3 regions of the Paenibacillus sp. FSL R7-0204 genome follow, and region 1 is predicted to be linked to each of the others. Evidence: riboswitches for the same ligand, from Rfam matches in the RefSeq annotation. Region 1 holds a riboswitch; each other region holds the start of a gene.

Evidence for each region. A riboswitch is a leader RNA that binds a small molecule or an ion and turns the genes downstream of it on or off. The one in region 1 is predicted to bind thiamine pyrophosphate.
Region 2: linked by a shared signal. The riboswitch ahead of thiC (phosphomethylpyrimidine synthase ThiC) and the one ahead of MKX42_RS32205 (ABC transporter substrate-binding protein) in region 1 are both predicted to bind thiamine pyrophosphate.
Region 3: linked by a shared signal. The riboswitch ahead of MKX42_RS23880 (thiamine phosphate synthase) and the one ahead of MKX42_RS32205 (ABC transporter substrate-binding protein) in region 1 are both predicted to bind thiamine pyrophosphate.

The regions. Positions count from the first base shown of each region.
Region 1 is NZ_JBBOCA010000001.1:7,429,743-7,440,264, reverse strand. Features, by position in the region: gene MKX42_RS32245 (TetR/AcrR family transcriptional regulator) at 1-521, shown strand, start outside; gene MKX42_RS32240 (ABC transporter ATP-binding protein) at 795-1,706, shown strand; gene MKX42_RS32235 (ABC transporter permease) at 1,706-2,443, shown strand; gene MKX42_RS32230 (sensor histidine kinase) at 2,447-3,604, shown strand; gene MKX42_RS32225 (response regulator transcription factor) at 3,601-4,203, shown strand; gene MKX42_RS32220 (ABC transporter ATP-binding protein) at 4,815-5,639, opposite strand; gene MKX42_RS32215 (ABC transporter permease) at 5,720-6,481, opposite strand; gene MKX42_RS32210 (thiamine-binding protein) at 6,478-6,771, opposite strand; gene MKX42_RS32205 (ABC transporter substrate-binding protein) at 6,823-7,896, opposite strand; TPP riboswitch at 8,040-8,150, opposite strand; gene MKX42_RS32200 (hypothetical protein) at 8,223-9,674, opposite strand; gene MKX42_RS32195 (MFS transporter) at 9,723-10,522, opposite strand, start outside.
Region 2 is NZ_JBBOCA010000001.1:36,487-47,008, reverse strand. Features, by position in the region: gene MKX42_RS00205 (tetratricopeptide repeat protein) at 1-1,359, shown strand, start outside; gene trxB (thioredoxin-disulfide reductase) at 1,409-2,362, shown strand; TPP riboswitch at 2,412-2,518, shown strand; gene thiC (phosphomethylpyrimidine synthase ThiC) at 2,670-4,355, shown strand; gene MKX42_RS00190 (DUF1858 domain-containing protein) at 4,532-4,759, shown strand; gene MKX42_RS00185 (DUF438 domain-containing protein) at 4,774-6,036, shown strand; gene MKX42_RS00180 (ROK family glucokinase) at 6,277-7,227, shown strand; gene rapZ (RNase adapter RapZ) at 7,273-8,172, shown strand; gene MKX42_RS00170 (gluconeogenesis factor YvcK family protein) at 8,230-9,171, shown strand; gene whiA (DNA-binding protein WhiA) at 9,190-10,119, shown strand; gene MKX42_RS00160 (HPr family phosphocarrier protein) at 10,217-10,486, shown strand.
Region 3 is NZ_JBBOCA010000001.1:5,421,071-5,431,592, forward strand. Features, by position in the region: gene MKX42_RS23855 (hypothetical protein) at 1-844, shown strand, start outside; partial or broken gene MKX42_RS23860 (YfbR-like 5'-deoxynucleotidase) at 1,101-1,526, shown strand; gene thiH (2-iminoacetate synthase ThiH) at 2,031-3,152, opposite strand; gene MKX42_RS23870 (thiazole synthase) at 3,182-3,946, opposite strand; gene thiS (sulfur carrier protein ThiS) at 3,977-4,180, opposite strand; gene MKX42_RS23880 (thiamine phosphate synthase) at 4,177-4,842, opposite strand; TPP riboswitch at 4,972-5,073, opposite strand; gene MKX42_RS23885 (hypothetical protein) at 5,129-5,665, opposite strand; gene MKX42_RS23890 (SDR family oxidoreductase) at 5,812-6,684, opposite strand; gene MKX42_RS23895 (amidohydrolase family protein) at 6,998-8,161, shown strand; gene MKX42_RS23900 (GNAT family N-acetyltransferase) at 8,178-8,705, shown strand; gene MKX42_RS23905 (hypothetical protein) at 8,854-9,279, opposite strand; gene mdh (malate dehydrogenase) at 9,328-10,269, opposite strand; gene icd (NADP-dependent isocitrate dehydrogenase) at 10,370-10,522, opposite strand, start outside.

The DNA.
Region 1 (10,522 bases):
TAGCCTGCAGACTTGCCATGGAGAAAGGGGCCAGCCAGGTTCGCGTGGAGGATATTGCCGCAGCCGCGAATGTCTCCCTGCGGACATTCAACAACTATTTTGCTTCCAAAGAAGCCGCAATGGTTGGCAATGCATATCAGCGTTCCGAGCGTATAGCGGTTACCCTTGCCGGCCGCCCTTCAGATGAACCGCTTCAGGACTCCATCCGCACCGCTGTACTTGAAGGATTCGCTGAGACTACAGACCGTCAGTGGTATGCACGCATAGTCCTTCTTCGTGATGATCCGGCATTGTTCGGCGCGACACGGAAGGTGGAGATCGAGATTGAGCGGGAGCTCGCCAAGGTGATATCGGAACGTACACACAAGGATGTGAAGCTCGACCTGTATCCGGACTTATTGGCCGCGCTGCTCATGGCAGCGATACGTACAGCGGTTTTCCATTGGGTAAGCGCCCCTCCCGGAGGTCAGACGCTGAACGACATGCTGGAACAGGCGATTGGACAATTGAGGTTTGAGTAATATGAACACGGAGGCGCTCCTGCTACGATAACGGAATCGTGGACAGGAGCGCTTTATTTAAATATAAGAACTTATATGTTTCACATGATAAATTATCCTTCTATTTCTCGCTGAAACGGTACCGTCTTTAAAAGGACGGTAAAGCCGTTTCCACTTGTTGCCGGGTGACAGTTGTCACTTTGAATCGGTGACAGTCCATACTGATGCTTCTCTCCGGTCTCCGGTACGATAGCAATATAGCCAAGAGGGCAGAAGGACACGGAGGGATACACGATGGAACACGTCATTGAAGTGAACAATGTCAGCCGCAGCTTCCAGGAGAAGCAAGCGGTAAAGCAGGTGAGTTTTACGATTAGTCGCGGCTCGATCACAGCGGTGCTTGGCCCGAACGGGGCCGGCAAAACCACTACACTGGCGATGCTTCTGGGCTTGCTTGAGCCCTCGGAGGGCAGCGTGACGGTGTTCGGTCTTAAGCCGGCAGATGTCAGGGTGAAGCAGCGGACCGGAGCCATGCTCCAGGAGGTCAGCGTCATGGACCGGCTGAAGGTCCGGGAGCTTTTGGCCCTGATCCGCAGCTATTATCCGCAGCCGATGGAGATGGAGGTGCTGCTTCAGGCGACGGGGCTGGGGGAGACGGATCTGAACCGCTATGCGGAGAAGCTCTCCGGCGGGCAAAAGCGCAGTCTCAGCTTCGCGCTGGCGCTGGCGGGCAACCCGGATCTGCTGTTTTTTGACGAGCCTACGGTGGGGCTGGATACGACAGCGCGGCGGCATTTCTGGGAGAGGGTGCGGGGACTGGCCGATCAGGGCAAGACGATTCTGTTCAGCACCCATTATCTGCAGGAGGCGGAGGATATCGCGGACCGGATTCTGCTGTTCAACCGGGGAGTGCTGGCAGCGGACGGAAGCCCGGATGAGATTAAGGCGAGACTGGTCAAGAAGTCGCTGTCCTTCCTGGCGTCCGGCGACCCGGCGCTGCTGCGCAGTCAATTGCTGGAGCTGCCAGCCGTGGAAGGCTGCTACGAGAAGGATGGACGGCTGCATGTGTCGACAGGGAATACGGATGAGGCGCTGCGGGCTATTTTCGTGAACGGACTGGCGGTGCAGGATGTACGGATCGACCAGGGGAAGCTGGATGAAGCGTTCGAGCAATTGACCCTGAATCAAGAGGAGGCGGCAGTATGATGAACCCTATGATGGCCCAGTGCAAGGCAGAGCTGCTGCGGATTATCCGCAATCCCTATTATGTATTCTGGTCGCTGCTCATGCCGATTATGTTCTACTTCATCTTCACCCGGGTGGTGAATACGGGGACGGACGATACGAAGCAGTGGCAGGCGCATTATCTGATGTCGATGGCGGCCTTCAGCGTGATGGGCTCGGCGATTATGACGCTCGGCGTCCGGCTGGTGCAGGAGCAGACGCAGGGCTGGAATACGTTTATCCGCATTACTCCGCTGCCGTCTTCGGTATATTTTTTCGGCAAAATGTTCGGTCAGAGCATCATGCATCTGTTCTCGGTTCTGTGCATTTTCGCAGCCGGGTACCTGATTAACGGGGTATCGCTGACAGCAGCGCAGTGGCTGCTTAGCGGACTGTGGCTGCTTGCGGGCTCTCTGCCTTTTCTGGCGCTGGGTACGATTATCGGGTCCATGAAGCGGGTGGATACGGCCAGCGGGGTGAGCAATGTGCTCTATATGGGGCTGGCGGTGGCCGGGGGCATGTGGATGCCTCTGGAGATTATGCCTAAGCTGATGCAGAAGATCGGACACTGGCTGCCGTCCTACAATTATGGAGATGGAGCCTGGGCGATTGTAGCGGGAGATTCCCCGTCGTGGAAGGCCGTACTGCTGCTGCTCGGTTACCTGGCTGTATTTATGTTATTATCGGTCTATATAAGGCGAAAACAGGAAGCGGTGTAATCCATGGTGGCACGTAAGCAGTTCCGGATATTTCCGAAAAGATTCGGCTTCTTCCCCTATATCTGGCTGTTCTATCTGGTGTTCCCGGTGCTGAATCTCGATGGCTACAGCGGCTATAAGCTGATGTGGGGAGTGGCGCTGCTCCTGCTGTTCCTGGTGATTTACCGCCAGCTCTACTGGGCGGAAGAGAGAACGTATACGGCCTGGCTGGGGCTGCAGATGCTGATTATTGTCGTGCTAACCGTAGTCTATAGTCCCTACAACATGTATATGGGCTTCTTCACCAGCAACTTTATCGGCTGGTATACCGACTTGCACCGGTTCAGACGGGCCTTGGCCATATTCACAGCTATGCTGATCGCGTTGGCTCTGCTGTCCCTGGATCAAATGTACAGCACGGGGGGATTGCTGTTCATGGTGCCCTTTGCGCTGATGATGCTGATTACTCCCTTCGGTATCCGCTCCATGAACCGGCGGAGGATGCTGGAGAAGGAGCTGGATCAGGCCAATGAGGTGATTAGAGAGATGATCAAGCGCGAGGAACGGATGCGCATCGCCCGCGATCTGCATGACACGATGGGACATACATTGTCGCTGATTACGCTGAAAAGCCAGCTTGTTGAAAAGCTGGTTGTCAAAAATCCCGAGCGGGCGCAGGCGGAAGCCCGTGAGATCCAGCGGACCTCGCGGGCCGCGTTGCGCCAGGTGCGGGAGCTGGTCTCAGAGATGCGTGCAGTCTCAGTTGCCGAAGAGCTGGCTGAGGCAGCGGAGATGCTGCGCAGTGCGGAGATCGCGCTTGAAGTTGAAGGGGATGCAGCACTGCTAGGCGTATCCGATCTGACGCAGAGTATTCTCAGCCTCTGCATCAAGGAGGGCGTGACCAACATCGTCAAGCACAGCCGTGCGGACCAGTGCCGGATCAGCATCGTAATGACACCCGGCGAGGTACAGATTACGCTGGAGGATAACGGCATAGGGGTAGATGCCTGCGGCTCGGAGAGCACGGATCGACGGGACGGCAATGGCATGAAGGGAATGGGCGAGCGGCTGGCCCTGATTGACGGTTCACTGACGCTTGCTCCGGGTCCCGGCGGGGGAACCCGGCTGACGGTGGTCACACCAAGAGTAGTTAAGGATGGAAAGGATGGGGAAACGGCATGATCAGCATCATAATTGCCGAAGATCAGCGGCTGCTGCGCGGCGCGATGGCTTCGCTGCTCGATCTGGAGGATGATATTGAGGTAGCGGGCGAAGCGGGAGACGGGGCGGAGGCGCTGGCTCTGATCGAGCGTGTCCAGCCGGATGTGTGTCTGATGGATATTGAGATGCCGCTGATGAGCGGTCTGGAGGTGGCCGAGCTGCTGAAGTCGCGGGGCTGCCGCACCAAAATCATTATCCTGACCACCTTCGCCCGTCCCGGTTATTTCGAGCGCGGGGTGAAGGCCGGGATTCAGGGGTATCTGCTGAAGGATGAGCCGGTGGATAAGCTGGCGGATGCCATCCGCCGCGTGATGGGCGGGGGCCGCGAGGTCTCCCCCGAGCTGGTCTTTGGCAGCCTGCGTGAAGAGAACCCGCTCTCGGACCGGGAGCGGGAGATTCTGAAGCTGGCTGCCGCAGGCCGCAGCGCCGGAGAGATCGCCGCGGCGCTCCACCTCTCCTATGGCACGGTCCGCAACTACATCTCGGAGATCCTCAGCAAGCTTGCGGTCAAGACCCGGATCGAAGCCGTGCGGCTGGCGGAGGATAAGGGCTGGATCTAGGCAGGCAGGGGCAAGCTGGGCTGGGGTGGGCGGTGAGTGTACGAAGATGCAGGATGTGTCTGGAGAAGCCATGCCTTGAAACATAACAGTTTTGCTATATGATGCGATGTGCTACATGCACTCTGTACAACTAAATCGCCTGTTGTACCGCCGAAACTCCATATAGCTGAATTTGGTGCAATTAAACTAACTGTATATTCTGGTTTTGACTCATTTTGGGCTAACTTAGTTGTACCAATTACAGTTATAGCAGACAAACTATGCTTTTGGCTGCTTTTAATCGCACGTAATACAGCTATGGGTGGAATGGTTAGCTCCACTGTATTTTATACAACAGATGTCCCTTGAATCGGCGATTAACCCTATTCTGTTGTACTCTGTACAGCAGAAATCTTCGAAAGTGGTGTTTTGCGGCAAATAAACAAAAATCTGCTGTACGAAATACAGCAGAAGTGAATTTTGACTGGAATATTGCAGATTCTATTGCAGTAAATACAATCAGATAGAGTTGTGCCGCTATAGACAAGGCAGTGCCGAATCAGGAGCGCTGTAGATGCGCATAGCAAGGGGCGCAAGCTTATCCCGCTAAGTCACCAGCGCAGCACCCCCTCTTAGCTCTGGCTCTTCGCCTGCTCCTCGCGCATCCACTCTGAGAGCTGGCGCCGCATCCGGAGGAACTCCGGCGAATCGGCGATCTCTTCGCGGCGCGGACGCGGGAACGGGACCTCCACGGTGTGGAGGACGGAGCCGGGACGCCCCGAGAAGACGTAGATGCGGGTGGAGAGCAGCAGCGCCTCTTCGATGTTGTGGGTGATGAACAGCACGGAGCGGCGGTTCTCCTCCCACAGCTCCAGCAGCCAGCGCTGCATCTGCTCGCGGGTCAGCGCATCGAGCGCGCTGAACGGCTCGTCGAGCAGCATCAGCTCCTGCGGCGCGAGCATGGCCCTCAGGAAGGCGGCCCGCTGCTGCATGCCGCCGGACAGCATGTGCGGGTAAGCCCGCTCGAAGCCGCCGAGGCCGATCTTCGCCAGCCAGTGGCGTGCAGCCTCGCGGGCCTCCCGCTTGGGGGCGCCTTGCAGCTCGGCGCCAAGCAGGACGTTATCCAGTGTGCTGCGCCACGGGAACAGTGCGGGCTGCTGCGGCATATAGCTGATCTTGCCGCGCTGCCCGGTCACCGGGATGCCGTTCATGCTCACGGTTCCGGTATCCGGCAGCGTAAGGCCGCCGATGATATGGAACAGCGTGCTTTTCCCGCAGCCGGACGGGCCGACAATGGAGACGAATTCCTGCGGCTCCACGGTCAGGGACACCTGATCCAGCACCTGCGTCTCCCGGCGGCGGTGCTGGAACGACTTGCTGATGCCGCTGACTTCGAGCGCAGGCGGCACACTCCGTGTACCCAGGCGTCCATCTACGTCCGCCTTCTCCAGTTCAATTCTCGTAAGCTCAGACACTTCGTCCAGCCTCCTTCAGTGCATTATGGTTACTTCCGTTCTGGATGATCCTTCCGTACACGTTAAGCATCCTTGCGCGGCTTCCAGCGCACCAGCCATCTCTCCAGCAGGGCAATGAGCGCGAATAATACGAGACTCAGCAGCACGATGATGGCGATAGCCACGAACATCCGGTCCGCACGGTAAGAGGACTTCTGCAGCAGCATATAGTAGCCGATCCCTTTGTCGGCGCCGATCCATTCGGCCACCACTGCGCCCATCACCGCATAGGTGGCGGAGATTTTGAGCCCGGAGAACAGGGAGGGCAAGGAGCCGGGAAGCTCCAGCCGGGTGAAGATCTGCCACTTGCCCGCACCGGCCATCTTCATATAATTCATCATCACCCGGTCGCTTTGGGCCAGTCCGCCCATGGCTGCAACAGCTACGGGGAAGAAGCAGACGAGGGTGATCAGGATGATTTTGGGCAGCAGGCCGAAGCCGAACCAGATAATCAGCAGCGGGGCCAGCGCAATGGAGGGCACATTCTGGCTGAGGATCAGCAGCGGATAGATCGCCCGCTTGACCCAGGGCAGCAGATGCAGCAGCAAGGCGGTGAGCAGGCCGATGCCTGTGCCGACCGGGAAGCCGATCAGGGTCAGCCGCAGCGTGGCGGCGGTGTGCTCCCAGATCCCGGAGGCGTTGTTCTTCGATTCACGCGCGATATCCGCGGGGCTGGGCAGCTGGTAAGCCGGGATGTCGAATAGCATGACCGATAGCTGCCATATCCCGACAAAAAAGAGGACCGCCACAAAGGGCGGCCACACTAGCTTCCAGGTGCTTCTCACGGCCGGTATTTCTCCGTCAGCTTCTCCATGCTGATGCCGCCCGGATTATGGGCGATCTTGATCTGGGAGATGACACTAGGACTGCCGGAAGCGATCAGCGCCTCATGCATATCACGCACAATATCGAGAAGGTCGGACAGCTCGCCCTCCATCGTGGTCTCCAGCGGATTCACCTGATGCTTCACGCCTGACTTCTGAATGACCTCAATGGCCTTGTCCACGTAAGGGATGGAATCCTCGTTGTTCGGTGTCTTCGGAATTACCTGAATGCTGAGCAGTGTATTAGCCATGATCAATCATTCCTTTCAAGTTAGGTATAAGATTCCCGCCATGCGGGCTCATTATGATTCCGGCAAAAATTCATTCGTAAACGTACTCTCCGCATCCAGCGGCTTATCCAGCAGCTTCAGGCCGTACATCCAGTCGGCGTAATTCTTCCAGATCTCAAGCTTCTGCTCACCCCAGCGCGGGGCGTCGTCCTTGTATTTCGGGCTAAGCCATTTCTGGCTGGCCAGCACCAGCTTGGGATCAAGGTCTGGTACAGCATCCGACAGGACCGTTGCGGCTTCTTCCGGGTTATCGATAGCGTACTGATATCCCTTGGACGTAGCCTTCAGGAAGGCCTTCACCACTTCAGGATGCTCGGCGATCTCCTTCTCGCTAGTGGTCAGCACCGGCGTGTAGTAATCCAGCTGCGGAGCATAATCCTTCAGATACAGCATATCCAGCGGCTCCCCGCGCAGCTCGGCTTCCACGCCGGTCCAGGCGTAGAAGATCCAGGCGAAGTCAATATCCCGCTTCACGGCTGTGAAAAAGTCCGCTTCGCCGATATTCACCAGCTTCACCTTGGAGACATCCCCGCCTTCAGGGTCCATGATGGCTTTCATGGCAGCCTGCTCCGCAGGGGAGCCCCAGCCTCCGTACGTTTTGCCTTCAAAGTCCTTCGGCGTCTTAATATTGCGGTCCTTCGGAGCCGCGAACCCGGAGGTATTATGCTGAATGATTGCAGCGATCGACACCAGCGGCACATCCTGCAGACGGGCCAGGGTCAGCGCCTCCTGGGCACTGATGCCGAACTGGGCTTCGCCGGAAGTGACCATCGTATCGGACCCGGCAGCGCCAGGCTGTACAATCTGCACATCAAGCCCTTCCTCCGCGTAATAGCCCAGCTCTTTGGCAGCATACAGGCCGGTGTGATTCGTGTTCGGCGTCCAGTCCAGGGCAATCTTGACCTGGGTTAGCGCCTTAGGTGCATCCGTGGGTGCGGCTGCGGTTGCATCAGGTGCAGCCGTGCTGTTACCGGCAGCAGGTGCGCTGGCCCCCGCATTGCCGCTGTTGTTCCCGCCGCCACATCCCGCTACGGTAAGCAGCAGCATGGAGCTGAGCAGTAGTGTGACTGTTTTTTTGACTCCCATTTCTCTCTCCTTCCAGCAACCCCTGGTCTTCAGAGCTTACAGAAACCGTAATCCTGTATATCCTTAGAATCAAAAAAGCGTCCCGAAGATCGGGACGCCAGTGACTTGCGTGAGGGGAATTCAGCTTCAGTACCGCTCAAGGCACTGTGCCGAATGAAGATTCCTACGCTGGCATTATCCAGATCAGGTATAAGGGTCAGTATCTTGTGGGATACAATCTCAGCCGGCCAATTCCAGCACCCCTGGTTCTATAAAGTTCACGGGTATTGCTATGTTCTTACGGTGTATTATAGACGGCAGTCCCGCCGTTGTCCACCCTCTGTGTCTTAATCCCTCGTATAATGCCGCTTCTTGCGGCGGCTGCGGATGCCGTTCCAGATCTCTCTCAGCGTTAAGCCGACACTGACGGTGATCCCCGAGAAGGTCAGGAACAGAGCCAGATACTCGAACGCGGAGTACTCCAGCATTTTGCTCCAGTCGATCTGGCCCTTCAGATCCTCGATCACCTGGTTCATCCCGTAAATCCCGCTGATAACCGTAAAGACGGTGAGCACCATCAGGAGCGTATCCCGCCGTTTGGCCTGGAATTTGTCCTGATACTGGAACAGGTCATTCAGGGTCATTTTCACCTCATCGAACAGGGCGTCATTGCCATACACCTTACGCAGCTGAAAAAAAATCTCACGCCCCTGCGACTGCGAAATCAGCTCCAGGAAGTAGAATTTGGCCGAGAATTTGTTGATCAGGAAGATCAGATTCTCGATCTCGTCGTTATCGTGGTTGATGCGCAGCCGGGAGTGGAGGTTGGCGAGCTTCAGCAGCACGATTTTATGAAAAATACTCAGCAGCATTCCGTAATAATATTCGCCGTACATCTGGCTGATCAGACCTGCAGCAATCTCCGGCTTGGCCCGGCTCACGCAGCAAAAGGTCTGCTCATTGGTCATATAGTAGGTGTCCGGACCCCAGCGGCTGTAGCAATGATCCCGGGTGTACTGCTTGATATAATCCGGATCACTTGCACTCATATAGGGGCTGCCGTCGATGGTCAGACCATCCACCTGGGAGGCACGGTAGAGCATTTCGACACTGATCTCTTCCTCATCCTCCGGGAGATTAACGCCGTAGAAGGCCTGCACCAGCATCCGTTCATCGACGAAGAAGGGCAGGGTCTCGAAATAATTGCCATTCGTCTCCGCAGGATCGAGATACGGCTCCAGACCGGCTGCCAGGTGCCTGAACACAAAGTCCTCCACCCGGGCAAAAGACTTCTTATGACAATGGATGAAGGTATGCTCATCCTGAACACTCACATCCTCCAGGTTACGGAACCGGTCGGCGAATTCCAGCACCATGCTGAAGGGGAGATTCTCCTCCTCAATAGCCACTCTTACCGTCAGGAAGCCCAGCTCGAACGGGCAGAGGAACACATCGGTCGACAGCACTCGGAAGGGAACCGTCTGGAAGGGCATTTGCAGCCCGCACAGCAGATCACTCACCCGGGAAAAGCGGCGGAAGGAATCCTTGTCCTTCTCACGCGGAAACAAGACATGGGCGGCAAACGGAAGATAGCTGCGCTCCATTTTCTCATGGGATACACAGTGGTTCTCTCCGTAATAGGCATGCTCCAGTTCCTTGTTCTCAAGAAAAAAACGCGTAAATCCATCCTTCTGTAAACTCTCAATCAGCTCTTGATCGACCTCCGCCTTAATCGAAAAGGGGAAAATGAATTGCAGCAAGGCGGTATGCAGAGTGGGCTCGGAATGCGGTATAGCCATGGGTGGGTTCCATCCTTATTTACAGAATATGGACCTTGTAGTTTACAATTACCCGATTCTCCAGGCGGTTACGCTCAGCACGAATAACAGCGCGGCAAAAGCGGCCAAAAGTCCTGAGGTCTGGGCGATCTGCAGATGATCCATGGACCAGCCGGTCAGCAGCGGCAGTACTGCGCCGCCAATTCCTCCGGAGGCGATCATAATGCTGGGCGTGGATTCTTCCGCGCCGGGCAGCAGCTTGCTGGAGAAGACCAGCGCGATGGAGAAGATGCCGGACATGAACAGGCCAAGCAGCAGGATGATGGCAAAGGCGGCAAGCCGGTGACCGGCGAACGGGAAAATAATAAGCAGCAGCAAAGCGGCAAAGCAGCTGACGAGCACATAGATGCGGTAGGAGATCTTCTCTGCGATGACACCGGCGAACAGTCTGCCTGCCGACATGGCAAGCCAGAAGAAGGTCACCGTGAGCGCAGCCGCGGCCTCGCTCATGCCCAGCTTCGCGATGAAGATCGCCGGCATGAAATTCACCAGGCTCATCTCAGTGCCTACATAGAGAAAGAAGAACAGAATGAACAAGCCAAGCACCACCCATTGCTTGCCCTTGTAGGGCAAGGACAATCTTCTGGTGGTTCCCGCTGCCGCAGCGCGGTCAGGGCGGGCAGGCCGCTCATTCAGCGCGCTGTCCAGCGGGCCGAATCTGCTCTTCGCCCAGAAGAGCAGCGAGAGGAGGGAGCAGGCGGCAACGATCAGGAAGGCCAGCCTCCACTGCCCTGCGGCAATCAGCGGACTGGCCGCCAGCGGCATGAGCAGCGCCCCGACACCGAACAGCACCTCCAGCCGGCTCATGG
Region 2 (10,522 bases), 7.4 Mb from region 1:
CGGTCGCTGGACCGCTTTCAATATGATAAGGCATTAAGAAATTTTCGCAAAGCTGTCGAATATGAGCCGGATAATCCGGTGAATCATTGCAATATGGCGGGTATATTATCTGAGATGGGCAATTATACCGCATCTAACGAGATTCTTATCCATGTTCTGGAGAAGATCGACCCCGCTATGACGGAATGCCATTTCTATATGGCTAATAACTTCGCTAATATGGAAAGCTTTGAAGAGGCGGAGCGTTCGCTGGTCATTTACTTGGAAGAGGATGCTAACGGCGAGTTCATGACCGAATCCGAAGAACTGATGGAGCTGCTGCAATATGAGCTGAACCGGCCCGCTCCGCTGGTGCGTATCCGCAGCCGTGAGGGAGTCGTAGAGCATGACCGGGCGCGCAGTCTGCTGGAGGAGGGCAAGTTTCCTCAGGCTGTAGAGCTGTTGGAGGAGATCACTGCGGGCACCCCGGATTTTTTGGCTGCGCATAATAATCTGGCACTCGCCCATTTCTATATGGGCCGGTTCGCCAAGGCCAAGGAATGTCTGAATGAGGTGCTGAAGCAGGACCCCGGCAATCTGCACGCTCTGTGCAATATGGCCATCTTCCTGCAGTATGCAGGGGACAAGGAGCAGCTTGAGACGCTGCTGGGGATGCTTGAAGCAACGGTGCCCTTCCATCAGGAGCATGTATTCAAAATGGCTACAACTATGGGTATCCTGGGCCGGCATACCGCTGCTTACAGCCATTTCCGCCGTCTGCTGAAGGACGAGGAGGTCGCCGCAGACGCCGGCCTGTATCATTACTGTGCGGCAGCGGCAAGCAATAGCGGAAGACATGATGAGGCGCTGCGCTGCTGGAGACAGGCAGCCAAGCTGGACCCTGCTTCCGCTGTCCCGGCGTTCTTCCTGTCCCAGCTCCAGCAGGCCCGGGCAGAAGGACACCCTATGCCTGCTGTCAGCTATAATTATCAGCTGCCCTTCCAGGAGCAGTTGAAGCAGTGGAAGGGGAATACGGGCAGGTTCACTGAAGAAGTGCGGAATAATCCGCTGCTGCGCGCCTCGTTCTTCTGGGCGCTGCGCTACGGCGATTCCGCTACGAAGCTTCAGGTGACCGAGGCGCTCCGCTGGATTGAGGACGAGGAGATGTCCGAGGTGCTGCGCGGAGTTCTGGAGCAGGAGCCCCTGCAGGAGGACCGCCTGCAGGAGGCAGCATTGTTCAGCCTTCAGCGGCTGATCGGGGAGAACCTGAATGAAGCCGGCGGTTTGCCGGGCGAAGAGCAGGAGCCTGCGGCTGCTCCCGGACCGAAGGGGATACTGCCCGGAACCGGCGGCTTATCGCCGTCCACTACCCGTATTTGAAGCCATAGTTGTTCTAAGACACACACCTACTTGTAAGGAGGCCAATGTAATGTACAAAACGATTGTAATCGGAACAGGCCCGGCCGGGCTGACTGCCGCGATTTATCTGGCGCGTGCGAACCTGAGCCCGCTGGTAATTGAAGGCTTGCAGCCGGGGGGGCAGCTGACAACGACGACAGAAGTGGAGAACTTTCCAGGCTTCCCTGAAGGGATTCTGGGTCCTGACCTGATGGACAATATGCGCAAGCAGGCGGAACGCTTCGGCGCTGAATTCAAGAACGGCTGGGTGGAGTCGGTGGACTTCTCACAGCGCCCGTTCAAGGTAACCGTGGACGGGATGGGTGTACTGGAAGCAGAGTCGGTTATTATTTCAACCGGGGCTTCTGCAAGATATCTGGGCATCCCGGGCGAGCAGGAGAATGTGGGACGCGGGGTCAGCACCTGTGCGACCTGTGACGGCTTCTTTTTCCGCAATAAAAAAATTGTCGTCGTCGGCGGCGGAGACTCTGCCATGGAGGAAGCCAGCTTCCTGACCCGCTTTGCGTCCAGCGTAACGCTGGTTCACCGCCGTCCCGAGCTGCGTGCCTCGAAGATCATGCAGGACCGGGCGCGTGATAACAGCAAGGTAACCTGGGCCTTGAACCGCACACCGGTGGAAGTAACGGTAGGAGAGACCGGTGTGAAGGGCCTTACGGTGCTTAATAATGAGACAGGTCAGACAGAGCTGGTAGAGGCAGACGGTGTGTTCGTAGCAATTGGACACACGCCGAACACAGCCTTCTTGGGCGGTCAGATCAACACGGATGCTAATGGCTATATCGTGGTGAACCCGGGTACTACCGAGACCAACATTCCGGGTGTATTCGCCTGCGGCGATGTGCAGGATACCCGTTACCGTCAAGCGATATCGGCAGCGGGAACCGGCTGTATGGCCGCTATGGATGCCGAGAAGTTCCTGGAAGGCACCATGGTGCACGACTGGAGCGAATCACTGGACAAATAACGGGTTTACAAGAATTACCCGCACAGGTAAAATGTATTTAATTAGATAAGATACCCACTAGGGGAGCCTGAATAGGCTGAGACGGGAAAATTGAATTTCCGGACCCTTGAACCTGATCTGGATCATACCAGCGTAGGAAAGTGGAGTCGGACCTTTTTTGAATACAGTCTTATTTGGCTGTTTCTTTAATAAAGCCGCTCCAGGTGGAGCGGCTTTTTGACTTGCAGGAATCTATAGATTCTTCAGCTCAATCTGCTGCGTGACCTCTTATCTGATGAATGTACAGAACGAAGAGGAGGAGATTGAAATGACAGGAATGGTAAAAAACGAAGAGGTGGATCTTTCCGGATTCCCCGCAAGCCGTAAAGTGTATGTGGAGGGCACACGCCCGGATATCCGGGTTCCGATGCGGGAGATCAGCCTCAGCAGAACCGAAGGCGTTGCCGGGGAAGAGGAGAATGCTCCGCTGCGTGTCTATGACACAAGCGGTATTTATACGGATGCTGCGGAGGCGACGGATATTCGGAGGGGGTTGCCGCCGCATCGTTCAAGCTGGATCGCGGAGCGTGGTGATTCGGAGGAATACACCGGAAGGGCGGTGCGGCCGGAGGATAACGGAATCCGCAGAGAAGGGGCTTCCGCCGAAGCTTGTCCAGGACTGCGCAGGAATCCCCGGCGGGCCTATGCAGGCGGTAATGTGACCCAGCTGCATTATGCAAGGCAAGGGATCATCACACCGGAAATGGAGTATATTGCGATCCGGGAGAATATCCGGCCGGAGTTCGTAAGGGATGAAGTGGCAGCGGGCCGTGCCATTATTCCGGCCAATATCAATCACCCGGAGAGTGAGCCGATGATTATCGGCCGTAACTTCCTGGTGAAGATCAATGCGAATATCGGAAATTCTGCGGTCACTTCTTCTATAGAAGATGAAGTGGAGAAGATGCGCTGGGCGACACGCTGGGGGGCTGACACCATTATGGATCTATCCACCGGCTCCAAGATCCATACCACCCGGGAGTGGATTATCCGCAATTCTCCTGTGCCGGTTGGTACAGTGCCCTTATACCAGGCGCTGGAGAAGGTGAACGGCATAGCCGAGAACTTAACCTGGGAGCTCTACCGTGACACGCTGATTGAACAGGCGGAGCAGGGGGTGGATTACTTTACTATTCATGCAGGGGTGCTGCGGCGCTATATTCCGCTCACTGCCCGGAGAATGACCGGCATCGTATCCCGGGGCGGTTCGATTATGGCCGCCTGGTGCCTGGCCCATCAGCAGGAGAACTTCCTGTACACACACTTTGAAGATATATGTGAGATCATGAAGACGTATGATGTGGCCTTCTCACTTGGGGATGGCCTGCGTCCCGGCTCTATCGCCGATGCCAATGACGAAGCTCAGTTCGCCGAGCTGGAGACGCTGGGAGAACTGACGCTACTAGCCTGGAAGCACGATGTTCAGGTCATGGTCGAAGGTCCGGGACATGTGCCGCTGCACAAGATTAAGGAGAATATGGATAAGCAGCTTGAGATTTGCCGGGAAGCTCCTTTCTATACGCTTGGGCCGCTGACTACGGATATTGCACCCGGCTATGATCACATCACTTCGGCCATCGGAGCAGCGATGATCGGGGGGCTCGGAACGGCGATGCTGTGTTACGTTACCCCTAAGGAGCATTTAGGCCTGCCTGACAAGAATGATGTGCGCGAAGGCGTTATTACCTACAAAATTGCTGCACATGCCGCAGACCTCGCGAAGGGGCATCCGGGAGCGCAGGACCGTGACGATGCGCTGTCCAAGGCGCGGTTCGAGTTCCGCTGGCGCGACCAGTTCCATCTCTCCCTCGACCCTGAAAGGGCGCTCGCGTATCATGACGAGACCCTTCCGGCGGAGGGGGCGAAGCAGGCGCATTTCTGTTCGATGTGCGGACCTAAGTTCTGCAGCATGCGGATTTCGCATGATATCCGTAATTCCCATAGATGGAGTTAATCACTGTAATTTAGCTGCTAATACAGCGGAATCATAACATTCTTAGGCTATCCCCCAAGCTGAATGGCTTGCAGGGATAGTCTTTTTGTAGTTAGTGATTACAATCACAATCCACCCCTGTACCCTATGCTAAGCTGTTGTTGAGAAGAATTCTCATTAGTGAGGTGTGTAAAAGGATGAGCAAAGCGTTGAAGCTGGATGAACCGGTCTTTGAGCTGGTAACCAGGCACCCGGAAGTGGTGGAGATCATGGTGGAGCTGGGATTCCGTGATATTGCGAAGCCTGGAATGCTGCAGACTGCAGGAAGATTCATGACCCTGTCCAAAGGAATGAAATTAAAAAAAATAGAGCTGGAAACCGTTCGGCTGGCCTTTTGGCAGCATGGTTTCGAGATTATAGAATAGAAGGAGAGATTACGATGAGCGAACTGATTAATAACCGCGAGGTCGATATTCCGGAACAGACACGCCGTCAGGCTATGCTGAGAGAGATCATCAAGGAGCTGCATGCAGGCAAAAGCGTGGAGGAGGTTAAGGCGCGTTTTGAAGAGGCGGTAGGCGATGTTACGGTGGAGGAAATCTCCGCCATGGAGCACTCCCTGATGACCGAGGAAGGTATTCCGGTAGAGGAAGTACAGCGCCTCTGCTCTGTGCATACGGCGATTTTCAAAGGCTCGATTGAACAGATTCACCGTTCTTCTAAGCCTGAGGAGCAGCCCGGTCATCCCGTGCATACATTCAAGCTGGAGAACCGCGAGATCGAGCGTCTGGTCAACTTCCGGCTGGAGCTGCATGCGGATAAGTTCAAGAAGAACGACAGTGATGAGATTATTTTCAAGCTGCTGGAGGACCTGAGTCTGCTGCTTGATCTCGACAAGCACTACAGCCGCAAGGAGAATCTCCTGTTCCCATACCTCGAGAAGTACGGCATTTACGGTCCTACGAAGGTAATGTGGGGAGTCGATGACGGAATCCGCAATATGATCAAGGAAGCCAAGAAGGCGCTTAGTGCCTATAAGGGGGACAGGGGGCAGATTACAGCCGCACTGGAGGAGATCATTAAGGAAGTCAATGAGATGATCTTCAAGGAAGAGAATATTCTGCTCCCGATGGCGCTGGATAAGCTGACTGAGGATGAGTGGGTCAAAATTGCCCGCGAAAGCGATGAAATCGGCTTCTGCCTGACTGCGCCGGACCAGGAATGGATACCGGAACGTGCGGCGGAGCCTGAGGGCGCTGATGTTCCGGCGGAAGAAGGGGAAGGCCTGTCCCCGCAGGGCTTCATCCGGTTCGAGACCGGGTTGCTGTCGCTCCACCAGCTCGAGACGCTGATGAATCATCTGCCGGTGGATCTCACCTTTATTGATGAGAACGATGTCGTCCGCTACTTCTCGCATGGCAAGGAACGGATCTTCGCCCGGACGAAAGCTGTCATCGGCCGCACTGTGCAGAACTGCCATCCGCCGCAGAGCGTGCATGTTGTTGAGAAGCTGCTGGCTGATTTCAAAGCCGGAGTGAAGGATGCCGAGGATTTCTGGATTAACATCAAAGATAAATTCATCTATATCCGTTACTTCGCCGTGCGGGATGCAGACGGCCGTTATATGGGGACGCTGGAATTCACCCAGAATATCGCACCGATCCGTGCCCTTGAGGGCCAGAAGCGAATTTTGTCGGAATAACAGTATTATATCCGGTGCTGTACATTAGAAGCTCCTTAACCGACTTTCTTGCCTGAATGGTGAGAAAGTCTTTTTGCTATGCGGGTTGCGCCTGCACCGAAGTTACCACTGACCGCCCCGTGCAGCTTCACTTAGTCCATTGCCCCGGGTGTATCGCCTTTCCTTGACCGCAGGGGAGGCTTCTATTATAGTGGGTACGTAGGATTAACTATTTTAGCATAGAAAAAGGTGGCTTGTAACATGTCTGAACATATCTACGTTGGCGTGGATTTAGGTGGTACCACGATTAAGGTTGGAATCTGTAATGCCGAGGGAAGCCTGCTGCACACTTACGAAGGTCCGACAGGGACTGCGGATGGCGTCGATGCTGTCATCGATAATATCGAGAAGTATGTACGCCAGATTGTGGAGGACTCTCCGTACTCCTGGGACCAGCTGGCTGGCGTGGGTGCGGGACTGGCCGGATTTACAAATATTCGTGAAGGAATCATCATCCTTGCGCCCAACATAGGATTTAGAGATGTGCCGATCCGCTCCATTCTGGAGGGTCGTCTGAACAAGCCAGTCAAAATAGACAATGATGCCAACGTGGCAGCACTGGGCGAAGCCTGGAGCGGTGCAGGGCGCGGCATAGAGAATTGTGTCTGTTACACGCTCGGTACGGGTGTCGGCGGCGGTATTATTATTAATGGTAAGGTGTATCAGGGCTTTGCCGGCCTGGCCGGTGAGCTGGGACATATCTCCGTGGTGCCCGATCTGGAAGCGATCCAGTGCGGCTGCGGGAACATGGGCTGTTTGGAAACCGTTTCCTCAGCGACAGGCATTATCCGCATGGCGAACGATGCTGTAGCACGCGGAGACCGGACCTCCTTGTCCACCGTTGAAAAAATCGCTGCGAAGGAAGTATTCGATGCCGCTAAGGCAGGCGATGAGGCTGCGCTGAGGATTGTGAACCGGGCGGCCTTCTACCTGGGCAAATCGATGGCTTCTGTTGCAGCGGTTCTGAACCCTGAAGTATTCATCGTCGGGGGCGGAGTCTCCAAGGCAGGCGATATTCTGTTCGATGAAGTCCGCCGGGTGTTCGCTAAGCTGGCACCAGCCCCTCTGCAGACCGGTGTTACGATTGTACCTGCAGCACTTGGCAATGACGCCGGTATTATTGGTGCGGCAGGTCTGCTCCTGCGTTCTTAAAAGACCGGAATTATTCATATACTAAACATAGGGAGGGATGCTGTAATGACCGACCTCGAGCAAACCCTGTCCGCCCATGCCACCCTGATTATCATTACAGGCATGTCGGGTGCGGGCAAGACGATTGCCGTGCAGAGCCTGGAGGATCTGGGATTCTTCTGTGTGGATAATCTTCCGCCTGTGCTAATCCCGAAATTCGCAGAGCTGATTGAGCAGTCCAAGGGTAAAATCGCCAAGGTGGCGCTGGTCATCGATCTCAGGGGGCGGGAATTCTTCACCGCCCTGTCGGAGTCTTTGGCCTACATCAAGGACGAGTCAACGATCGGGTGTGAGATCCTTTTCCTGGACGCCACAGACTCAGTGCTTGTACAGCGTTACAAGGAGAGCAGGAGGCATCATCCGCTTGCTCCCAAGGGCATGCCGCTGGACGGCATCCGCATGGAGCGCCAGATGTTGGAGGAGTTGAAGAATTCAGCTACCCTGTGTCTGGATACCAGCAGCATGAAGCCGGTCCAGCTCAAAGAAAAAATAGTGTCACGCTTCTCCCACCTCGGGAAAAGCACCCTCTCGGTTAACATTACTTCGTTTGGATTCAAGTATGGGATTCCGATTGATGCTGACTTGGTGTTCGACGTCCGCTTCCTGCCTAATCCGCATTATGTGGACCAGCTGCGGCCCAAGACAGGCCAAGACAACGAGGTGTACGACTATGTAATGAAATGGCCTGAAACGCAAGAATTCCTGACCAAGCTGCTAGATATGCTTCAATTCCTTATTCCGCAATACCGCAAGGAAGGCAAATCCCAGATTATTATCGGCATCGGCTGTACGGGCGGCAAGCACCGTTCAGTAGCCATCGCCGAATACCTGGGCAAAATGCTGGGGGTTAGCGAGACGGAAACGGTAGCTGTCAGCCATCGGGACTCCGAACGCGACCGGCATTGATGAGAGAAGGGATGAATAGTGGCTGAAGAACAAGCGCAGCGTCCGAAGATCGTCGTGATGGGCGGCGGGACCGGACTCTCCGTGATGCTCCGGGGGCTGAAAGAGAAGCCGCTGGATATCACGGCGATCGTAACTGTCGCAGATGACGGGGGAAGCTCCGGGATTCTGCGCAGTGAGCTGCAGATGCCGCCGCCCGGGGATATCCGCAACGTACTTACAGCTATGGCTGACGTTGAGCCTCTGATGGCGCAGATTATGAAGTACCGCTTCAGCAGCGGAGAAGGCTTAGCCGGGCATAGCCTGGGCAATCTGATTCTGGCTGCACTGACCGATATCTCCGGGGACTTCGTTACAGCAGTCCGGGAGCTGAGCCGGCTGTTCGCCGTTCGCGGCCGGGTACTGCCTGCGGCCGGAGAAGCGGTAATTCTGCATGCCGAGATGGCGGACGGGACGCTGATTACCGGCGAATCAAAAATCCCGGAGGCAGGCGGCGTCATTAAGCGAGTGTTCCTGGAGCCTGTGGATGTGGAGCCGCTGCCGGAGGCGCTGGAGGCTATCCGCAACGCAGATGCTATTCTGCTCGGTCCGGGCAGTCTGTATACCAGCATTTTGCCGAATCTGCTGGTGCCTAAGCTGGCAGAAGCCGTGGTGGCTTCCGAGGCCATTAAGATTTTTGTATGCAATGTAATGACTCAGCCGGGTGAGACGGATAATTACACGGTTAATGACCATCTTCAGGCCGTATATGACCATATCGGACTGCATCTGTTCGATTATGTGATCGTCAATGACGGGGAGATCCCGGAGCAGGTGCAGATCAAATACGCCGAGAAGGGCGCCCGTCCGGTGCAGCTTGACCGTGAGGCTGTAGACGGCAACGGGTATAAGGTGATTGCCGACAAGCTGGTATTATTTAAAACCTATTTGCGGCATGATACAGATAAGCTAAGTCACCATATTTTCCAGCTGGTGAAGGATTGGATTGACAGAAAGAGTTAAATGAAAGAGGTGAGCCCCTTGTCTTTTGCGGCCCTTACCAAAAAAGAGCTGACGATGGTCGAGAGCCCGCCCTGCTGCGAGAAAGCGGAAATGTCAGCGCTGATCCGAATGAACGGTTCGGTGCAGCTTTCGAGCAAAAAGGTGGTTCTCGACATTTCGACGGAGAACGCCGCGATTGCAAGGCGGGTATATTCTTTGCTTAAGAAATATTACCAGGTCCATATCGAGCTGCTCGTGCGTAAAAAAATGCGTTTGAAGAAGAATAACGTCTATATTGTAAGAATCCCGAACCAGGTCCAGGAGATACTGAAGGATCTGCGGATAGTCTCTGAAGGCTTTATTTTCACGGATGGGATTGATGAGGAGATTGTCGCAAAGAATTGCTGCAAGCGCGCCTATCTGCGCGGGGCCTTCATGGCCGGCGGTTCGGTTAATAACCCGGAGGGCTCTTCGTACCACTTGGAAATTTCTTCCATGTATGAGGAGCACTGCAAGGCGCTCGTTGAGCTGGCTGGTGAATTTCACCTGAATGCCCGCTGCATAGAACGCAAAAAAGGCTTCATCCTATACATCAAGGAAGGCGAGAAGATCATCGAGTTCCTCAGTCTGATCGGCGCCCATCAGGCGCTGTTCAAATTCGAGGATGTGCGGATCATGCGCGATATGCGTAACTCGGTCAACCGGATTGTGAACTGCGAAACGGCCAATCTGAACAAGACGATCAGTGCGGCAGTTCGCCAGATTGAGAACATCAAGCTGCTGCAGCGCGAGGTGGGTCTGGAAAGTTTGCCGGATAAGCTGCGGGAGGTTGCCGAGATCAGACTGGCGCACCCGGACATTAACCTCAAGGAAGTCGGGGATATGCTGGGCGGAACGGTCAGTAAATCGGGTGTGAACCACCGTTTGCGCAAAATTGATGAGCTGGCGGACAAGGTCCGCGGCGGCTGATTATTTTTTTTCTAGTGCGGTATGCGTTATAATGATATAATATTATAAAATTAATGTGAAATTTTTGGGCAGATCTCAAATAGGGGGTAAGCGTTTCATGACAAAGCACCCGGTAGTTGTTCGGTTGAAGACGGGGCTCCATGCTCGGCCGGCAGCATTGTTTGTGCAAGAAGCTAATAAGTTTTCGTCGGAGATTTTCGTGGAAAAAGACGATAAAAAAGTGAACGCCAAGAGTATCATGGGCATTATGAGCCTTGCGATCAGTTCCGGTACAGAGATTCATATCAGCGCAGACGGTGCAGACGCGGAACAGGCTGTAACCGCTTTGACCAGTCTGGTAAGCAAGGAAGAGCTCGAGAATCAATAAATGCTACATGGTCTTACCAAAAGCCCCTGAGGGGCT
Region 3 (10,522 bases), 2.0 Mb from region 1:
AAAACGTTGGGAAGATGTAGCCCCAGCGTATTCCACTGATGACCCACAACAACTCTTAAATGAAAAGCTAGTTGGAAAATGTGATATTCTTATTGGAGTTTTTTGGACAAAGTTAGGTACACCAACTGCAAGATATGGATCTGGCACACTTGAGGAAATCAGTGTTTGCATTGAAAAAGGGAAAGAAATCATGCTTTATTTTTTGATTGACGATATACCAATGGATGTTATTGCTTCTGAAGAGAAACAAAAGGAATTCAATAAAGTTCAGGCTTATAAAAGAGAATATGGACATAAAGGCCTTTATTCATACGAAACTGCAAGGATTAAAGAACACTTGTATGAAAAGGTTAACGATTTTAAAAAGAAAAGCGGAGCAAGTAACAGTGGATACGGACCACAACAATCGGTAGTCATTGACGAAAAACCAGAAGAACTCGTAAAAGTACCAATTATCAGAGGAACTGCCCCAAAAGAATCTTCCATTAATTTTTCTAGTTTACTCAAGGACGGCGGATTAAAGCCTGCCGAAATCCTTTTACTTGGGTATATACTTGATACTGGTGATAGAAATTTCGGATATCGCGGGATGGCTAAAAATACCATTGAGAAAATTCAGAAATGGGAAATCGATCTAAATTTAATAAGGTCTTTATCAACGGAGTATGAAACCGTTATCAAAAATCTCGCTGCTCGAAACATTTTAGAAGAAGAACGTACAGGCCCAGGTAATGTCAGGTTGTATAGCTTACCTATATATTTATTTAATGAGCTATGTAAACTGCCTCCTAAATCGAAACACAGAATCGATGAATTTATAGACGGTTATGTTAGAATTAATTAGTCGATAAAAAAAAGCGGATAAGAAATCAGTTTTTATAATAGCTAGAAGTTGGGTTCCGTAAGCTGTTTATATATTGTATATGAGGCACTTGATGTATATGAAAAATTCAGATTAATGAAATTGACTGCATTGTATGTACATTAATTTATTTAGGTGCAACATTATTTAGTCTGTTTCTCCGCTTGAAATCAACAAAACCCCGACTTTTCGTATTTATGTGCAATCATTTTTATCCAGATAAGCCTGCGAGGTCTTCACCGGCGACATCGCCACGCCGGTGAAGCATAACAACTCGCGTCTGCTGTCCAGCTTCCGCGAGATGGAGCAGGTGGCCGCCGACCGGCTGGCGGCCATGATCCCGCCGGAGCTGAGCGCAGTCTACGCGCCGCTCCTGCAGCCGCACACCAGCCCGCCCGGCTCCGAGGATGCCGGACTGCTCCGCTACGTCAAGGCAGCGGATGTGCTGGACGCTTACCTGAAATGCGTCTGGGAGGTCGCCGCAGGCAACCGCGAATTCGCCGCCGCCCGGGAGCAGACCGCCGCGAAGCTGCATGTGCTGGAGATGCCGGAGATGGAGTATTTCCTTGAACACATGGCTCCGGGCTTTGAGATGTCACTGGACGAGCTGTCTTCAAGCGCGAGCCAGGGACAATCCGCAAGAGAGCCTGAATCTATAGAGTAAGTAGAGTATGGCATTCGCATAACGTAGGTCCCCAGCTTTGGCTGGGACACTAACGGTTTGACCCGCGTACCTCGCGCTGGCACATTGTATTCCGTTTTCCGCATACATCCGGCCCACGCGCCCTTGTGATACAAGAGAAGTCAGCACGTTGCAGCCTAGAACGCTTATACAATGCAAATAACCCGCCTCATGGCGGGTTATTTGCATATGTCGGCTTACGTTTGGCCAGGTTAGCTCCGGTCTATTTAATTTAAGTTAAAGGAAAAAGGGCGGAGGGGAATTTTGGAACTGGAGGAGCGGTAGCGACCGCCTTTGTCTACGGATTTCAACCGTTAAAAACGGCATAAAATCAAGAAATCTGTAGACAACAGCGGCCGGAAGTCCAAAACTTCTCTGGAGTCACGGCTAATTCCGAAACATAAAAACATTAGTTCAATTTATATAGCCTGTTCCGTTTAACTTACATCCAGTTTAGTCAAATCAAACTAAGTCACATCAGCTTGCCTACCTCATCCCAAGCGGCTCGGACAGGATATCCCAGTCCTTGAATACCGGCTGGAGTCCTTGCGACCGCAGCATCTCGGCCATCTCGGCCACGCTGCGGTTGTCCGAGATTTCAAACTGCGGGGTGCCCCCTTCGAGGGAATGTCCGCCCACTTCGGTGGATACCCCTGCGGACATCTTCGTGATGCCGAGCTGGACCAGATGATCGCGCAGAGCGGCAGGCTCGCGTGTGGACAGTGAGATGCCGGAGCGCGGCAGGAACAGGCGGTAGGCCAGGATGATCTGCACCAGCGCCCGGTCGGTTACGTTGCTTGCCGGATTGAATTCGCCTAAGTAAGGCCGGAATCTGGGAATCGACAGCCCGATTTCGCATTCCGGGTACTTGTCCTGCAGATACCTCGCATGCAGCGCAGTCGCCAGCGCCTCCTGCCGCCATTCGTACATGCCGAGCAGGGCCCCGATATTCACTGAACGAAAGCCCGCTTGGCAGCCCCGCTCGGGAGCGTCCAGCCGGTTGCGGTAGACGCGTTTGGGTCCTTTTACATGCAGCGCTCGATAAGTCTCCTGGTGGTAGACCTCCTGGTAGAGCGTCAGACCGTCCACGCCGGCTTCCCGGAGTTCAGCATATTCGGCTGTCGAGAGCGGATTCACTTCAATGCTGACAGAGGAAAAATAGCGGCGCAGCACATTCACGCAATCCCTCACATAACCGGCCGGGCTGTCTCTCCGGGATTCCCCGGTCAGGATCAGAATATGGCGCAGGCCCGTGGCTGCGATGGTCTCTGCTTCCCGGGCGACCTCCTCCAGCGTCAGTTTTTTGCGTGGAAAATCATAGATAGAACTGAAGCTGCAATACGTGCAGTGATTCACGCAGAAATCTGCAAGATACATCGGGGTAAACAGCTGCATCACATGGCCGAAATGCGTACGCGTCAACCGGTGCGCCTTCTGTGCCATCTCCTCCAGATAAGGCTCCGCTGCCGGTGACAGCAGGGCCATCAGCCCTTCTTCATCCACCTGCTCTGCACGAAGCGCGCGCTTCACATCCTCTGCCGTATAACGGCTCCATAGCGTCCCGTAAGGAAGCTGCTCCAGCCGGGCCATCGTCTCATAATAGCTCATAACCGTTCCTCTCCTCCCTATTCCATCTGTCAGGCCAAGAATCCGGTCAACGGTGAAGAGGCTGCCGCCGTCTCCTCCACAGGGCCCAGTCCGGCGAGATAAGCTTTGCGCCCGGCGGATACCGCTTCACGGAAGGCTTCTGCCATCAGCAGCGGATCTGAGGCGGTAGCAATCGCTGTATTAAGCAGGACCGCTGCGGCTCCCATCTCCATCGCCTCGGCCGCCTCGGACGGTCTGCCGATTCCGGCATCCACGATCACCGGCAGATCCGTCTCAGAGATCAGAATCCGGATCAGCTCCTTGGTCTGCAGCCCGCGGTTGGAGCCAATCGGCGCTCCAAGCGGCATTACGGCTGCGGCCCCCGCTGCCTTCAGCCGCAGGGCTGCGGACAGGTCAGGACTCATGTAAGGAAGCACCACGAAGCCCTCTGCTGCCAGAATCTCGGTCGCCCGGATGGTCTCGGTATTATCCGGCAGCAGATATTTCTGGTCGTTGATGACCTCAATCTTCACCCAATTCCCCAGCCCCGCCGATCTCGCCAGCCGGGCAATCCGTACCGCCTCTTCTGCGGTGCGCGCACCGGAGGTATTGGGCAGTAAAGTCATGTGGGAAGGAATGTGGCTGACAATATTGTCACTGCTCTCCGGGTCCACCCGGCGCAGGGCAACGGTAATGACCTGTGAGCCTGATCGCGTAATCACCTCGGGTATGAGGGTGTTGCGGCTGTATTTTCCGGTGCCAATGAACAGTCTGCTGGTTAGAGTCACTCCGCCAATCATCAATGGGTCTTGCATGTTAACGCCTCCTGGGATAAGTTTTCGTGTTCAGCCTCCGCCTACAAAATGAACCAGCTCAATCCGGTCCCCTTCATTTAGTAACGCATCGCCATAAACCTCTCTTCCGGCAAGCTCGCCGTTCAGCTCGACAATCACCAGCTTCCCGGCCCACTCGGGCCGGGCCAGCAGATCCGCCAGCGTCCGGCAGCTCTCTTCCACCCTCTGGCGGGTACCGTTAACGGTCACATTCATGCCTGTTCACCTCCTGCTGTGCCCTGTGCTTGAGCCATATCCAGCGCTTCAGCCAGCTCTGCTGCCCTGTGAACCGCTGCCCTGTACGCCCGGGCCGCTGCCACCGGGTCCGGGGCTCCGCAGATCCCCGACATGACGGCAATGCCTGCTGCCCCTTGGGCTAACACCGCCTCGGCATTCCCCGGGGTAATCCCTCCAAGCGCAATCAGCGGGATGCAGCTCCAGCGGACGGCCTCTGCCAGCTGCGCAAGTCCCCGTGCCTGCTGTCCGGGCTTGCAAGCCGTCGGGAATACATGCCCGTAGAGGCAGTAGTCTGTTCCCTGCCTTCCAGCCTGAGCCGCCTCTTCCTGCGAGTGGACCGATCTGCCGATCCGCAGACCCGGTGCAAGGCCGCGCACTGCGGCTGGCGGGAGGCTATGCCAGGCTAACTGTACACCGCCTGCCCCGGCGGCCAGGGCAACATCGATCCTATCATTAATGACCAGCTTCGATGGCGGTACTCCGGCCTGAAGCATCTGCTGCGCCGCCGCCAGAAGTTCGCGGGCAGGCATGGATTTTTCGCGGAGCTGGATATAATCCACCATAGAATGCACCGCCGCGGCCCATTCAGCCAGCGCTTCAGGCGGCAGCCGCCCATCCGAGACCGCATGAATTTCGTACAACGCCCTTCCCCTCCCGTCTGTTCCAGCTCACTCTGCACCACTCCACAACACAAAAAAGACCGCCCCCCGTAAAGGAAGCAGTCTGGAATAGAAACAGGAATACCGGCACTTGCCGTATACCCCCGCTGCAATATTCGTTCTCCACTTCCCTACGCTGGTATAAACCAGATCAGGTTCAAAGGGTCCGGACACTACGTCCGTCTCAGCCTTGCGGCACCCCTAGTGATCGTTCTATGCGGTTGTTTTGTCTTGCTTGTTGTATATTAGCATATTATTCCTGTCAGGGCTATTCTTTCGTAGATTTTACTTCAATTACAAAAACCACAGATGAACTCCCTTCTGAAAATTTACCATCCTCGGTTGTCCAGAATGCTGATATGCCATAGTAATAAACGCCTTGTTCTTTTGGAGCATTAAAAGAGCCGTTCTGCAATGGAATTTGCACTTCTTTATCATCGACAAATTGCTGAACGGTTAACCCGCCGGGTGCCGGTTTATAAGCAAAAGCAACATGGATCCCCCCCTCAGGGGCTATAACAGTGGGAGTAACCCCCTGTACCATGGATTGTCCTCCTATATAATCCGCACATCCTAATTTCCCCCAGCAATAGCTGCCTTGGGTAACCGGAATTTGGGTTTTCCCGGAAGTAACAAGGGGTAGCGGCGGTGATTCCTGCTTAATTCTAACCCCAATGCTTTTTGCCTTTCCTTCCAATCTTGTATTTGCCACAAGTCTCCCTGCAAAAGGAGTCAAGTAAATGAACACTACCAGAAAAACTAAAATCCCCGCTGCAGATAGAATGATTCCTTTTTTTCTAAGCATCCCAATCCCCTTTCATATCCAATTATCTAAATAGACGGAATTATATTGTAATAGTTACAAGCGCTGAAAAAAAGCCTGCCGGCAAGCGGTTAGGCTTTTTTAAAATAGAATTTATATGTTGCACACGAATCTGCATCCAGCACCCATCAGCCGTTCACAACCTCGCCGCCGTTCACATGCATCACCTGTCCGCTCACATAGGAGGAATCGTCCGAGGCCAGGTATACATAAGCCGGTGCCAGCTCTTCAGGCTGTCCCGGGCGCTTCATCGGCTGGGTGCCGCCGAACTCACTGACCTTCTTCGCGTCAAAGGTTGAAGGAATCAGCGGGGTCCAGATGGGTCCGGGCGCTACCGCATTCACGCGGATGCCCTTATCGGCCAGATTCATCGACAGCGAACGGGTGAAGCTGAGAATCGCTCCCTTGGTGGACGAATAGTCCAGCAGCTGCGGGCTGCCGCGATACGCCGTGATGGAGGTGGTGTTAATGATCGTAGCGCCTTTTTTAAGATGAGGCATCGCTGCCTTAGTCAGATAGAACATGGAGAAAATATTCGTCCGGAACGTACGCTCCAGCTGCTCCGCTGTGATGTCCTCAATATGGTCCTGCGGATGCTGCTCCGCTGCGTTGTTGATCAGGATGTCGAGCTTGCCGAGTCCTTCAACGGTTTGACGAATCAGGCTCTGACAGAAGCATTCGTCCCCGATGTCGCCGGCGATCAGAATACAGGTTCTGCCCTCCTGCTCCACCTGGCGCTTGGTCTCCTCCGCATCCTCATGCTCGTTCAAGTAGGAGATCACCACATCCGCGCCCTCCTTGGCAAAATGAACGGCAACCGCACGCCCGATCCCGCTGTCGCCTCCGGTAATGAGCGCAGCCTTGCCCAGCAGCTTGCCTGCTGCCTTGTACGCCGGTGTCTCAAACTCCGGGAGCGGGTTCATCTCACTCTCAATTCCCGGGCGTTGATCCTGTACCTGCGGGGGCAGGGTTTTGACAGGTTGTTTGTTAGTGTCTGGCATAATCCATTCTCCTTTCGCTGTCCACAGTAATGTTGATTAATCATGTTAGCATGGCTTAAGGTCTGGTGTTTATGCATCAGGCAGTGTGCCTGCTTGGCTGTACGTTATGTTACTTACCACACTTGGCAGCCGCCCAAACAACCAATGTTCATTCCCGGCTGTCACGGATTTCTCTGGGGAGAGCCGGATAGTGAAATGATCTTACGGTATGTAAGGAACTTTTCCTAATCGAATATTATCTATATCCGCTAGGGGGAAAGCCCTATACTTTGTGAGGAAAGACAACTACCTTAACGGAGAGGACGCTTCCACCATGGGAAATGAGCGCATCTTGCTGGTGAACGGAACGGTAATCGATGGAACCGGACGGCCGCCGCTGCATCATACAAACATTGAGATTGTTAATGGCCGCTTCGGCACCATAACACAGCAAAGTGACATTAACGGGAGAATCGGGCATGACTCCGCAACAACAGTGATCGACCTTGAGGGTCTGTTCATTTTGCCGGGGTTTATTCACACCCATGCCCATACCAGCTTCAAGTACATACAGAATGAGCCGCTGCACGGATATCATACGGAATATTTGGCCGCGTGCCTAGCAGAAGGAATTACTACGATCCGCGATGAGGGAATGACTACGGCAGCATCGATTGACGATGTAGTCACACATACGCGGCAGCTGGAGAGCGGTGCTTTTCCCAGAATTCTTACGTCTGGCAAGGTCTTCACGGCTCCAGGCGGTTACGGTGGTCAGGAGCCTATCGGAGTAGGGAGTGCAGAGGAGGCGCGGCTTAAGGTTCGTCAGGTTTTGGGACAAGGAATACATTTCATCAAAACAGCGCTGGAAGACGGCTACGATCCTGCTACCGCCGGACTGCCCCAGCTGAATCAGGAGATTCTTGAAGCGATCTGCCAGGAGGCCCGGAGCATGGGCACTTACGTATCTGCTCATGTTACAAGTGCACGTAATCTTCAAGTTCTGGTGGATGCAGGGATCAGCGATGCTGCGCATATGATTTACGACCGGCTGGACGATCAACTGATAAGGCAAATGGTGAGCAGGAGCATCCGAATCGTTCCCACACTCACCGTACTCCAGATGTTCCAGGACAAATTCGGAGCGCCGCTGCTGGAGCAAGGCCTGGATAATCTCTGGAGATTTATTCAGGCGGGCGGGGAGATTGGCCTGGGGGATGATTTTATCGAAGAAGCTCCTCCGTGGTACAGAGCCGGTATGCCGTGGAAAGAGATCCAGCTGTTAGGACAAGCCGGCCTCTCCCCGATGCAGATTATTGTGGCTGCCACTTCATCCGGTGCCAAGATCTGCAGGCTGGATCATGAGCTCGGTACCATTGAGACAGGCAAGAGGGCCGATCTATTGGTCGTCGGGGGCGATCCGCTAGCGGATATTAACAACCTGCGTCAGGTCAGCTGGGTAATGAAAGACGGCAAGATCGTATCGAAATCATACTAGCAGGAGGTTTTGCAAAATGAACGCAAGAATCACATTATCTCCGGTCACCCCGGACGATATCGATTTCATCACAACGCTTGAAACCCGCGCCTCACTCTGGCCCTTCGAGGATATGATTCCAACCGACAAGGATGCAGTGCGAAAGACTGTGGCGGAACGAATCTATAGCGACTGGCACAAACAATTCGTGATCCGGCTCGCCTCCCCGGAGGCAACCCCTGTCGGGGAAGTGCATATACACTGGTACGTAAAAGAGCGCGAGAGCTGGGAGCTGGGCTACAGCCTTTTCCCTGAATACCGGGGGCAAGGCTACTGCACCGAAGCGGCGCAGTTGGCCTTGAAGCTTGCTTTTCAAGAATGGAAGGCCCACAGAGTCGTGGCTATGTGCAATGAATACAATACCTCATCCATCCAGGTGCTGGACAGGTTAGGGATGGTCCGCGAGGGGGTATTCCGGGAAGAAATACACTGGAACAACCAGTGGGTCAACCAATACTTTTATGCAATACTGGACCGGGAGTACCTGGGGCGTAAAGGGATATAGAACCAGATCGGGGAACGAGGCTGAGACCTAATGCTACCAGCCGTTGGGAACAATCTCCAACAATGTGCTTCCAGACATACGAAACAGCCCTGGAGGCCGAGGCTTCCAGAGCTGTTAGCACCACACTGCCCATCCGGCAGCAGGTTAATTAGATAATTGTGTTGTACACCATGAAAAAGATCATGACGACCAGCGAGACCATCAGCAGCAGACTCATGGTACGGATCTTGGCAGTCTCCGCAGAGACATCACGGTTCTCTCTCATGCCTGCCGCAGCGAGGCGCAGAGGCTTGGTCATAATCCCGCCGAACGCGAACATAGCCAGCAGAAGCACCGTAACAATGATCATCCAAGGTACAGAATACTCGCCCTTAGTCATCATGTAGCCGCCGGTCAGCAGCTGAATCACAAGCCCGTATTGGGCAAAACGGTTGAATCCGCCGATTGCACTGAGCGTGCCTTCCTTCGCCGGGGAGGACAGCTTAGCCGTCCCGCTTAAGATAAACGGCAGCACCAGATAGAAGCCAAGTGCCAGCGTCCCGATCATATGCAGAAAAAAGAAAACATGACCCATCGTAATCTCCTCCTATTTCAATTTGAGGGGCTCCGGCAGATGCCGGGGTTACATGGTTACAGAGGAAGTCACCGCGCGGACCGAATCAGCGGACTGGTCGAGCGCCGCCTGTTCCTCCGCCGTAAGCTCCAGTTCAAAAATCCGCTCAATCCCCTCCGCTCCCAAAAGCACAGGAACTCCCATGAACAGGTTCTCATAGCCGTATTCACCCTCAAGCAGAGCGATTACGGGTATGATCCGTTTCTTGTCCTTGAGAATGGCCTCCGCCATCTGAACCAGGGATGCTGCCGGAGCATAATATGCACTGCCGTTGCCCAGCAGACTGACAATCTCACCGCCGCCGACGCGGGTACGCTGCACAATCTCTGCGATGCGGGCTGCCGGGATAAGCGTCTCGATCGGAATACCGCCTACGCTGGAATAACGTACTAACGGCACCATATCGTCGCCATGGCCGCCCAGCACGAAGCCGCGTACATCCTCTACCGATACATTAAGCTCCTGAGCGATGAAGGTGCAGTAGCGGGCCGTATCCAGTACCCCGGATTGTCCGATTACGCGGTTCTTGGGGAAGCCGAGCGCATGATAGGCCACGTATGTCATGGCATCCACCGGATTGCTCAGAATAATCACAATGGACTCTGGAGCCACGCGCTTCACATTCCCGCAGACCGATCTGACAATGTTCGCATTGGTGTTGACCAGATCCTCACGGCTCATGCCGGGCCCCCGGGCAACCCCTGCGGTAATAATAACGATGTCAGAATCCGCTGCATCCTCATAGCTTGAAGTTCCGGTAATCTGAGCATCGAATTTCTGCACGGGTCCCGCTTCGAGCATATCCAGCACCTTGCCCTTGGCCTGCTTCTCAAGCTGGGGAATGTCCAGCAGTACCACATTGCCAAGTTCCTTCTGGGCAAGCATAAGCGCCGTGGTCGCGCCGGTGAATCCGGCACCTACGACAGTGATTTTTGAACGTTTGATCGCCACGGTAGCCCTCCTAACCTGATGATAGTCTGCAGGCGGCTACATAGATATAAGCTACACGGATGTGCAGCTTATATCTGTAATATTTACCGGCCCGGCCTGCTTACAGATGGTTGATGATCTCGTCAGCAAAAGCAGAGCATTTCAGCTCAGTCGCGCCTTCCATCTGGCGGGCAAAGTCGTAAGTAACCGTCTTGTTGTTAATTGCTGTACTCATTCCCTGGTAGATCAGGTCAGCTGCTTCCTGCCAGCCCAA